3 linked regions of the Halorientalis litorea genome follow. The protein of the gene in region 2 binds, or shares a complex with, the protein of the main gene of each other region. Links are inferred from orthologs where the notes say so. Each region holds a gene or a part of one and is shown on either strand. Other genes may lie near its edges.

Region 1 (2,748 bases), 1.6 Mb from region 2 along the record:
ACCGACGCCCGGCACGTCTTCGAGGAGGACGTGTCCGCGCGCGAGCAGGCCGGTCAGCACCTCTTCGAGGAACGACCGGTTCGCGATGACTGCCGACTGTACCTCGTCGAGGACGGCCGCGCACGTTTCCTCGGCGTCTCTGACCCCCATCGTATGCCGTCGTGTGCCGGACGGGTTAAGTAACTTCGTCCCGGCGTCCCGCGTTACTCGTCGCCGTCGAAGGCGTCCCGCACCTCGCCGAGGCGGTCGGTGAGGCGGTCGACGCCTTCGTTGACCTGCCGCAGCCGTTCCTCGATGTCGTCGGCCGGTATCGCACCGTTCGGCGTCGGCTCGACGAACTCGTCGTTTTCGAGCATCCGCAGCGAGTACCGTACCTTGTGTTCCGGCAACCCGGTCCGCTCGGCGATTTTTACGATTCCGATGGGACCGTCCGCGACGATGACCCGCAGAATCGTCAGGTCACGGTCTTCCTTCCCGACTTGTGTCTGAAGACGCTCCAACATGCAGTTGTCTCTTCAGAACACGCCCCAGCGGTATTTGCGTTTCGTAACTGCCACGCCATCGCTCACGGTCTTTCCTCGGAGAACCGGATACGCAATGCTCGCCGTGTTGTTCGCGTCAGAGAACGCCCGAGGCGGGATTTGAACCCGATGCAAACCCTCGCGCCGCTCGGCTTTCCGTGGTTCAAATCCTGCTGGCGACGGTTCGACGCTCACGGTGGCGAGTACACGAGGTACTCGCCGTGTTGTTCGCGTCAGAGAACGCCCGAGGCGGGATTTGAACCCGCGTCACGACCGTGACAGGGTCGTATGATGGGCCACTACACCACCCGGGCCGACGCATTACCTCCTTTCCCGGTTCTGGTATTAAGGCTTTCCAAACCGAGACGCGTCGTGAGAGGTTCCCACGGCTGACGGTGCCGGTAGCCACTGTCGTTCAACCAACCCAAACGCCTTTGTGCGAAGTTCACATCTATAACGGTAGAAACGCCCGTTCTGCCCCCGCCGCCACACGGGCGGCTCGGGCCGGATAGCCGTGCGCCGCGTGTTTTGACAAGTCTTAAATGGTCGCATACGCAACGTGGCTGTAGTATCTCGTGACACCAACTTTCTCCAGCAAGTCCAGCCACAACACATGGTAGACGTAAGCGAACACGAACTCGTTCCCGAGCACAACGTCCTCGACGACGACGCTGTAGAGGACGTGCTCGACGAGTACGACATCAAGCGCACAGACCTGCCGAAAATAAAGCGGACGGACGCGGCGGTGCCGACCGAGGCGGAAGTTGGCGACGTCGTCGAAATCGTCCGAGACTCCCGAACGACCGACCGGGCGGTCGTCTATCGGCTCGTGGTAGAATAATGAACACGCAAGACAGACGCGAAATATCGCGTGAGTACTTTTCGAGGGAACGGCTCGCAGAACACCACTTCCGGTCGTTCAACGCGTTCCTCGGCCGGGGAATGCAGGAAGTCGTCGACGAGAAAGAGACCATCGACACCGACATCGGCGACAAGGAGGGCGAGGAACCCGTCTTCGTCGAACTCGGCGACGTGCGGGTCGTCACGCCCCGCGTCCGGGAGGCCGACGGGAGCGAGGAACTGCTCTACCCCCAAGAGGCCCGTCTCCGGAACATCACCTACGCCGCGCCGGTGTTCATGGAGATGGCCATCATCAAGGGCGGTATCGAGGAGGAGGAACACGTCGTCGACCAGACCGAGACCAAAATCGGGCGGATGCCCATCATGGTCGGGTCGGACAAGTGTAACATCTCCGGGTTCACCGACGAGGAACTCATCGACATCGGCGAGGACCCCGCCGACCCCGGTGGCTACTTCATCGTCAACGGGTCCGAGCGCGTCCTGATGACCAGCGAGGACCTCGCGCCGAACAAGATTCTCGCCGAGTACGACACGAAGTACGGCGACGAGATTCAGGTCGCCAAGACGTTCAGCCAGCGACGAGGGTACCGCGCGCTCGTCCTCTGTGAGCGGACGCGCGACGGCCTTCTCGAAGTCTCTTTCCCCTCTGTCTCCGGGTCTATCAATTTCGTCACGCTCGTTCGCGCGCTCGGACTAGAGTCCGACGAGGAAATCGTCCACCGCGTGAGCGACGACCCGGAAATCGTGAAGTTCATGCTGGAGAACCTGGAGGCTGCGGAGGTCCAATCTACCGAGGGTGCCATCGAGGAACTCGGGAAACGTGTCGCCTCCGGGCAGGGCAAGAACTACCAACTCAAACGCGCCAACTACGTCATCGACCGGTATCTCCTCCCGCACCTCCACGAGGACGGCGTGGACGAGGAGGAGGTCCGCATCAACAAGGCGTACTACCTCTGCCGGATGGCCGAGGCCTGCTTCGAGTTGGCGCTCGAACGCCGCGACTCCGACGACAAGGACCACTACGCGAACAAGCGACTGAAGGTCAGCGGCGACCTGATGAAAGACCTGTTCCGCACCGCGCTGAACAAGTTGGCACGCGACGTGAAGTACCAACTCGAACGCGCCAACATGCGCAACCGGCAACTCTCCGTCTCGACCGTCGTGCGGTCGGACGTGCTGACCGAACGGCTGGAACACCCCATCGCGACGGGGAACTGGGTCGGCGGCCGCTCCGGTGTCTCACAACTCGTGGACCGGACGGACTACATGGGGGTTCTCTCGCACCTGCGACGCCTCCGCTCGCCGCTCTCGCGGAGCCAGCCCCACTTCGAGGCGCGTGACCTGCACGCGACCCAGTGGGGTCGCA
Region 2 (4,725 bases):
TCGTTCGGAATCAGAACGTGTTCGTCGTCGTACGTCCGCAGTTGCGTGTTGAACAGCGTGATGTCGGTCACGACGCCCTCTTGGTCGCCGATGACGACCCAGTCACCGACCTCGAACTGCCGGGCGAAGATGAGAACGAACCCCGCGAGTATCCCACCGAGCGTCTGTCGGGCGGCCAACCCGACGACCAGACCGATGGCACCCGCTCCGACGAGGAGGTCACCGGGGTTGACACCGGCCAGCGAGAGGACGAACGCGAACGCGAAGACGTAGACCGCTATCTGGATGAAGTGGTGGAGTATCTCCCGGCGATGAGCCGTGATAACGTCGCCGCCGCGCTGGTCCAGCAGGCCCTTGCTCACACGCGTCAGCGTGTAGGCGACGATGAGCGTCAACAGACCCACCAGCGCGAGAACGCCCTGCCGCGGCCCGAACCGGATGACTTCGAGGCTACTGGCAACCTCGTCCGCCGCACGCCACACGACGACGAGGAACCACCCCGTGACGCTGGCGGCGATACTGAACGCGACGGCCTGGACTGCCTCTACGTCGTCCGTCGAGAGCCACGCTTCGAGAACCTCGTCCAGCCGCCAGATGGCGGCGGCGGCGAGTGCCAGCAACGCGAGTACGACGCCACTCGCGGGGAAGCGGCTCTCCGGGGTTCCGAATGACGCCTGCACGCCCGTCGCGAGGTCCGGTGTCACGGCTCACCCACGCCCCACGCGAGTCGTGCGAGCGACGCGAACTCGGCGGGCGTGACGTTCCCGGCGCGTTTGCCCATCAGGTCGTCGTCGGCGGCGTCGACAACCGCGTCGGGGTCGCCCAACCCCGAGATGTGGGCCGTGTTCCGGACGGCGTTGCGCATCGTCTTGCGTCGCTGTGTGAACACTGCCGTCACGAAATCGAGGAAGAAGCCGTCGTCCGGGACCTCGTACTCGGGGTCACGCGGCGTCGTCCGGACCACCGCGCTCTCGACGGCAGGCGGCGGCGCGAACGCTTCCGGCGGGATGGTCTCGACCACCTCCACGTCCGCGTAGTGACCCGCCGTCACCGACAGCCGTCCGTAGTCGTCGGTTCCGGCCTCGGCGGCCATCCGCTCGGCGAACTCCCGCTGGAACGTCAACACGAGCGGGCGGCCCCGAGGGAGGAGGCGGAAGGTGATTTCGCTGGAGAGTCCGTACGGGAGGTTCGACACCGAGAGGGTGAACTCGGGCAGGTCGACGTCGAGCGCGTCACCCTCGACGACGGTGAGACAGCCGTCAGCCACGGCGTCGGCGAACTCCGCACGCAGGAACGCCGCGAGGTCGGGGTCGCGCTCGACGACCGTCACGCGGTCGGCGAATGCGAGCAACCGGTCGGTCAGCGCGCCGGTCCCGCCGCCGATTTCGAGGACGTGGCTCGTGTCCGCCTCGTCGGCGTACGTCGGGAGGCGGTCGAGTACCCGGTCGTCGACGAGGAAGTGTTGGTCACGGTCGGGATTCCCCCGGACGCCCGCCCGCCGCATCAGCGCGTCCGGGTCGCGTCGCTCGGGCGACCCGTCCGTCCGCCGGGAGTCACCGGTCATAGCTGTGCGTCGCGGCCCCGGCAGTAAAAGCCTGTCAGTCCTGTTCGTCCGTGCGCACGAACGTCCGGTATTTGAGGTCGTCCTCGCGGAGTTCCTCGATGATGCGTTCGACCAGCGTCTCTCGGGGACTGTGAAGCCCGTCGATGCGGGATTCGAGGTCCTCGAAGGACTGGAACGGTCGCCTGTCGCGGGCGTCGAGGATGTCGTTGCGGAGTTTCTTGCCGATGCCGGGCAGGAGGTTCAACTGGTGGAGGCGGAGGGTAATTGGTTGGGCCTCGTTGTAGAAGTCCACGAACCGCCGTTCGTTGTCGGCGACGATGTCCTCGACGACGTACTCTAGTTCCGAGCGCGCGCCGCCGGGCAAGTCATCGTAGTCGATGTCGCGAATCGCACCGACCGGGAGGTCCGAGTCGCGGGCGACGTTCACGCGGTCCGCGATGGCGATGTCGGGGTCGTCGGTGAACTCGACCTCGAACAACTCGAAATCGTCCTCGGTGAGGACGTAGGCGAGCGGCGACTTCTCGTACTGAGGGCGGTCGTCCTCGGTGCGGCCGTGGCGGAGGAAGTCCAAGACGACACCCATCTTTGCGTCGGCCTCGGGGTCGCCGCTCTCGGAGTCAGTCATGCGTTCGACTACGGCCACTGGCTATATAAAAGCCACACCGGGCCGCCCGCGCAGTCAGGCGTACTTCGTGACGACGTTGAGGATGTCGTCGAGTTCCTCGCCCGAGAGGGAGAACCGTTCCTGTGCGTAGATGGCCCGGAGTTCGTTGCGGTCACGCGGCCGGAGGTTCGCAATCTTGTAGGCCGTCGCTTCGTCCACCTTGTCGAGTTCACGGAGTTCGGCGACCAACTCCGTCGACTCCTCGATAGTGAGTTCCGCGAAATGGTTGACGTGCTCGATGGCCCGCGCCAGTTCGTAGCGCATCTCGCGGTCCTCGTTGGCCGCCCGCTCGCGTTCGAGGCCTTCGAGTATCTCCTTGGTCTCCGCGAGCGTCAGGTACTCCTCGCTGACCTTCTCCTTGAATATCGTCATTCCTGCGCCGTGATGTGGGCGGGCTTGGTGATGAGGGTCTTTTCCTTGCCCTGGTCGTCGATTATCACCTTGTACGCCTCGCCCTGGGTTCCGTCGATGGTTCCCGTGAGGCCGCTGAACCGCGGGTGGAATCGGCCGCCGTTCACGCTGGGGTCGATTTTGAGGTGGACCTTCTGCCCCACCTCGAACTCCTCGACGGACCGCTGTGGCGGCGACGTACCTCGGTCTCGCGGTTTGTTGCTGAGTTTGTGCCTCGTCTTCTTTTTGGGGCCATTCGAGTTGGGCATTCGTGGCTGTCGGTTGTGTGGTCGGACTTATAAAACGTGCGTTCCGGGCCAGCCGACTATACGCGACCGACGGAGTCGATGGAGACGCTTTCGACGCCTTCGACGTCACCGAAGGCTTCCTCGACGGCGTCCGTCCCGCCGGCGTCGTCGGGGACGATGACCGTCGGGAACAGTGCGACCAGACCGAACGCCACGTCGTCGCGCTCGAACCCGTTTATCTTGGCCCCTTCGGGCAGGGATTGCTCGAGACGCTCTTGGAGCGCGTCGAGGTCGACTTCGGGGTTCTGCGGCATTACCTTGACTTTGGCTGCGACTTTTCCCATGGTTGGTGGTTGGTGTGGGGGGTGATTTGGATTGCGGTATCGGTCAGGGACCCATGAATCCGCAGTCGGGGCACTCGTAGAGGTTGCTCTGCTTGCGACACTTGGCACAGCGGTAAATCTGGTGTCCGCAGTCGGGACACTTGAACGCCGCCGCACTGTTCCCCGCGATGTTGATGCCACAAGAGATGCACTTTTGCCGCTGTTTCTGCTCGGACTCACTCATATCTCCCGAGTAGACGCGCCCACATTTAACCCTTCATAATCCCCCGTGGGTATGCAGGGCGGGGCTACGACCCCGGCAGGATGTCGCCCAGTGCCGCCCCGACGGCCATCGGGACGAACGCGACAGTACATTGGGCGAACGCAACGAGCGGTTCGTTCCAGTCGACGCGGCCCCACGCGGTACTCAGGACGAGTGCCGTGAGCATGGAGACGCCGAGAACGCCGGCCACCCGGCGGGGAATGAAGCCCAAAATCGGCTCGTAGATGCGAACGTCCTGAATGTCGGCGACGTAGAGGATACCGACCACCATTCCGACGGCGAACACGAGGGTCCCGCCGAGAAAGAGCGGCGACTCGGCCAAGGAGACGCCGACCTCCTGTGTGCCGCCCTCCACGAGCATCGGGATGCCGAACAGTACCGACCCCAGCATCGCCTCGGCGAGGTCGGCCCAGTCGAACCCAACGATAGTCCGGCCGAACACGGCAGGTTCCTCCACGTCGGTGGCAGTCTCGATGATGTCCTCGATCTGCTCGCGCCGTTGCGGGTCGGTGAGCGAGTCCCGATACTCGTCGAGTTCGTCGAGCAGGTCACCGAGCGTGGGCGGGTCACCGTCGGCCGTCGTCGCTCCGGGGTCGGCTCCCCAACCCGCGCCCGACTCCGCCCCACCGTCGTCACCGTCTGTCATCCCTCAGGCGAAGTCCTCCGTGTCGTCGCCCGGTGCCTCCGGTTCGCCGCTCTCCCAGACGTAGAAGCCGCGGCCGACGCTTTTGCCGGTGTCTCCCGCGTCGACTTTCTCGCGGAGGATTGCGGGCGGTTCGAACCGGTCGCCGAGTTCGTCGCTGAGACGTTCCAGCGTGTCGAGTCGCGTGTCCAGCCCCACGCGGTCGCTGAGTTCGAGCGGCCCGACTGGGTGGTCGTATCCCAACTCCATCGCGGCGTCGGCGTCCCGAACGTCGGTCACGCCGTCCTCGACCATCCGCATGGCCTCGACGGCGAGTGACAGGCCGAGGCGGTCCGAGGCGAGGCCGGGCGCGTCCGCGACGACGATGGGTTCCGTGCCGAGGCCCTCGATAAATTCCACGGCGAAGGCCGCCGTTTCGTCGTCGGTCTGGTCGGCGGGGACGACTTCGACGAGTTCCACAAGGTGGGGCTGGTCGGCGAAGTGGAACCCGACCGCCCGCTCCGGGTGTTCGAGTGCGGTGGCGATGGCCGTCACCGACAGGGACGTGGTGGCCGTTGCGATGACCGTCTCCTCGTCGACGTACCCCTCCACGTCGGCGAACGTGTCACGC
Region 3 (2,879 bases), 1.6 Mb from region 2 along the record:
GAACGGGCGAGTGCCCGGTCGACCGACCCCTGGTTGAGCACGAGTGCGTCCTCGATGTTGAACCCCTCGTAGCTCATCACGGCGACGACGAAGTTCTGTGCGGCGGGGCGTTCGTCGTACCCGATTTGCTCGGTCGTCTGGGTCTTGACCAGCGACAGCTGCGGGTAGTGCAGGAGGTGTTGGCGCGTGTCCGGCCGAATGCGGTAGTTCGCGCTCGGCAGCCCGAGTGACTGCTTTATCATCCCCGACCCCATCGTAATCCGGGGCGAGGCGTTGTGTTCGGGGTAGGGAATCATCCCGGCACCGATACCGAAGATGAGTTGCGGGTCGATCTCCAGATGCGTGTGGTCCGCGGTTACGTCGTCCTCCTCGACGGCGACGAGGATGTCTTCCTCCTCCTCGGCGTCGATGAACTCGACGTAGCCCCGGTCGACGAGTTCCTCGAACTCCAACTCCCCGGCCTTGACGGCCGCGACTTCCTCGTCGGAGATGAGGGGTTCGCCGTTCTCGACGACCAACAGCGGGCGGCGTGCCCGCCCGGCGTCGGCGTTGACGATGACCTCGCTCGTACGTTCTTTGACCGAGACGTTCACCATCTCGCTGACGTCGCCCCGGCGGCGTGCCTGCCGGATGTCGTCCGCGAGTTTGTGCGGGTCGGGATGGGTCCCGACCAGACTACCGTTGACGTATACTTTCGCTTCTCGTCCCTTGCTCATGTTAGTCGTCCGCTGGCTGCTGGTCGATAGACTCGATGCCGGGGATACCCTGCACGCCCATCGACGCGAGTTCCTGTTTGAGTGTCTGTTCGTCCTCGACGCTCTGTGACAGTTCCATCGCCTGCGCGAAGTTCTTCACGAGGCCACAGTTGGGACCCTCCGGCGTCTCGGAGGGGCAGATGCGACCCCACTGGGTCGCGTGCAGGTCACGCGCCTCGAAGTGGGGCTGGCTCCGCGAGAGCGGCGAGCGGAGGCGTCGCAGGTGCGAGAGAACCCCCATGTAGTCCGTCCGGTCCACGAGTTGTGAGACACCGGAGCGGCCGCCGACCCAGTTCCCCGTCGCGATGGGGTGTTCCAGCCGTTCGGTCAGCACGTCCGACCGCACGACGGTCGAGACGGAGAGTTGCCGGTTGCGCATGTTGGCGCGTTCGAGTTGGTACTTCACGTCGCGTGCCAACTTGTTCAGCGCGGTGCGGAACAGGTCTTTCATCAGGTCGCCGCTGACCTTCAGTCGCTTGTTCGCGTAGTGGTCCTTGTCGTCGGAGTCGCGGCGTTCGAGCGCCAACTCGAAGCAGGCCTCGGCCATCCGGCAGAGGTAGTACGCCTTGTTGATGCGGACCTCCTCCTCGTCCACGCCGTCCTCGTGGAGGTGCGGGAGGAGATACCGGTCGATGACGTAGTTGGCGCGTTTGAGTTGGTAGTTCTTGCCCTGCCCGGAGGCGACACGTTTCCCGAGTTCCTCGATGGCACCCTCGGTAGATTGGACCTCCGCAGCCTCCAGGTTCTCCAGCATGAACTTCACGATTTCCGGGTCGTCGCTCACGCGGTGGACGATTTCCTCGTCGGACTCTAGTCCGAGCGCGCGAACGAGCGTGACGAAATTGATAGACCCGGAGACAGAGGGGAAAGAGACTTCGAGAAGGCCGTCGCGCGTCCGCTCACAGAGGACGAGCGCGCGGTACCCTCGTCGCTGGCTGAACGTCTTGGCGACCTGAATCTCGTCGCCGTACTTCGTGTCGTACTCGGCGAGAATCTTGTTCGGCGCGAGGTCCTCGCTGGTCATCAGGACGCGCTCGGACCCGTTGACGATGAAGTAGCCACCGGGGTCGGCGGGGTCCTCGCCGATGTCGATGAGTTCCTCGTCGGTGAACCCGGAGATGTTACACTTGTCCGACCCGACCATGATGGGCATCCGCCCGATTTTGGTCTCGGTCTGGTCGACGACGTGTTCCTCCTCCTCGATACCGCCCTTGATGATGGCCATCTCCATGAACACCGGCGCGGCGTAGGTGATGTTCCGGAGACGGGCCTCTTGGGGGTAGAGCAGTTCCTCGCTCCCGTCGGCCTCCCGGACGCGGGGCGTGACGACCCGCACGTCGCCGAGTTCGACGAAGACGGGTTCCTCGCCCTCCTTGTCGCCGATGTCGGTGTCGATGGTCTCTTTCTCGTCGACGACTTCCTGCATTCCCCGGCCGAGGAACGCGTTGAACGACCGGAAGTGGTGTTCTGCGAGCCGTTCCCTCGAAAAGTACTCACGCGATATTTCGCGTCTGTCTTGCGTGTTCATTATTCTACCACGAGCCGATAGACGACCGCCCGGTCGGTCGTTCGGGAGTCTCGGACGATTTCGACGACGTCGCCAACTTCCGCCTCGGTCGGCACCGCCGCGTCCGTCCGCTTTATTTTCGGCAGGTCTGTGCGCTTGATGTCGTACTCGTCGAGCACGTCCTCTACAGCGTCGTCGTCGAGGACGTTGTGCTCGGGAACGAGTTCGTGTTCGCTTACGTCTACCATGTGTTGTGGCTGGACTTGCTGGAGAAAGTTGGTGTCACGAGATACTACAGCCACGTTGCGTATGCGACCATTTAAGACTTGTCAAAACACGCGGCGCACGGCTATCCGGCCCGAGCCGCCCGTGTGGCGGCGGGGGCAGAACGGGCGTTTCTACCGTTATAGATGTGAACTTCGCACAAAGGCGTTTGGGTTGGTTGAACGACAGTGGCTACCGGCACCGTCAGCCGTGGGAACCTCTCACGACGCGTCTCGGTTTGGAAAGCCTTAATACCAGAACCGGGAAAGGAGGTAATGCGTCGGCCCGGGTGGTGTAGTGGCCCATCATACGACCCTGTCACGGTCGTGACGCGGGTTCAAATCCCGCCTCGG

The links.
Region 1: MUG95_RS01325 (region 2) and MUG95_RS10070 share a complex: the UniProt entries of both Methanocaldococcus jannaschii proteins name them as parts of the RNA polymerase complex. The link is inferred for Halorientalis litorea from one-to-one orthologs.
Region 3: MUG95_RS01325 (region 2) and MUG95_RS10075 share a complex: the UniProt entries of both Methanocaldococcus jannaschii proteins name them as parts of the RNA polymerase complex. The link is inferred for Halorientalis litorea from one-to-one orthologs.

The regions. Positions count from the first base shown.
Region 1 is NZ_CP095482.1:1,855,212-1,857,959, forward strand. It holds MUG95_RS10070 (DNA-directed RNA polymerase subunit H), read left to right. Parts: upstream 1-1,134; coding sequence 1,135-1,362; downstream 1,363-2,748. Other genes in the region: MUG95_RS10055 (AAA family ATPase), read right to left, coding at 1-150; MUG95_RS10060 (winged helix-turn-helix transcriptional regulator), read right to left, coding at 204-503; MUG95_RS10075 (DNA-directed RNA polymerase subunit B''), read left to right, coding at 1,362-2,748. UniProt on the Methanocaldococcus jannaschii protein: DNA-dependent RNA polymerase (RNAP) catalyzes the transcription of DNA into RNA using the four ribonucleoside triphosphates as substrates.
Region 2 is NZ_CP095482.1:231,856-236,580, forward strand. What follows is about bases 923-3,886. They hold MUG95_RS01325 (RNA polymerase Rpb4 family protein), read right to left. Parts: upstream 2,601-3,886; coding sequence 2,244-2,600; downstream 923-2,243. Other genes in these bases: MUG95_RS01315 (16S ribosomal RNA methyltransferase A), read right to left, coding at 923-1,564; MUG95_RS01320 (DUF655 domain-containing protein), read right to left, coding at 1,599-2,189; MUG95_RS01330 (50S ribosomal protein L21e), read right to left, coding at 2,597-2,887; MUG95_RS01335 (elongation factor 1-beta), read right to left, coding at 2,944-3,210; MUG95_RS01340 (HVO_2753 family zinc finger protein), read right to left, coding at 3,254-3,433. In the rest of the region: MUG95_RS01310 (mechanosensitive ion channel family protein), read right to left, coding at 1-704; more of MUG95_RS01315, read right to left, coding at 701-922; more of MUG95_RS01345, read right to left, coding at 3,887-4,118; MUG95_RS01350 (3-hydroxyacyl-CoA dehydrogenase family protein), read right to left, coding at 4,122-4,725. UniProt on the Methanocaldococcus jannaschii protein: DNA-dependent RNA polymerase (RNAP) catalyzes the transcription of DNA into RNA using the four ribonucleoside triphosphates as substrates. This subunit is less well bound than the others.
Region 3 is NZ_CP095482.1:1,855,977-1,858,855, reverse strand. It holds MUG95_RS10075 (DNA-directed RNA polymerase subunit B''), read right to left. Parts: upstream 2,284-2,879; coding sequence 718-2,283; downstream 1-717. Other genes in the region: MUG95_RS10070 (DNA-directed RNA polymerase subunit H), read right to left, coding at 2,283-2,510; rpoB (DNA-directed RNA polymerase subunit B), read right to left, coding at 1-716. UniProt on the Methanocaldococcus jannaschii protein: DNA-dependent RNA polymerase (RNAP) catalyzes the transcription of DNA into RNA using the four ribonucleoside triphosphates as substrates. The Rpo2 subunit (Rpo2N and Rpo2C in this organism) is implicated in DNA promoter recognition and in nucleotide binding.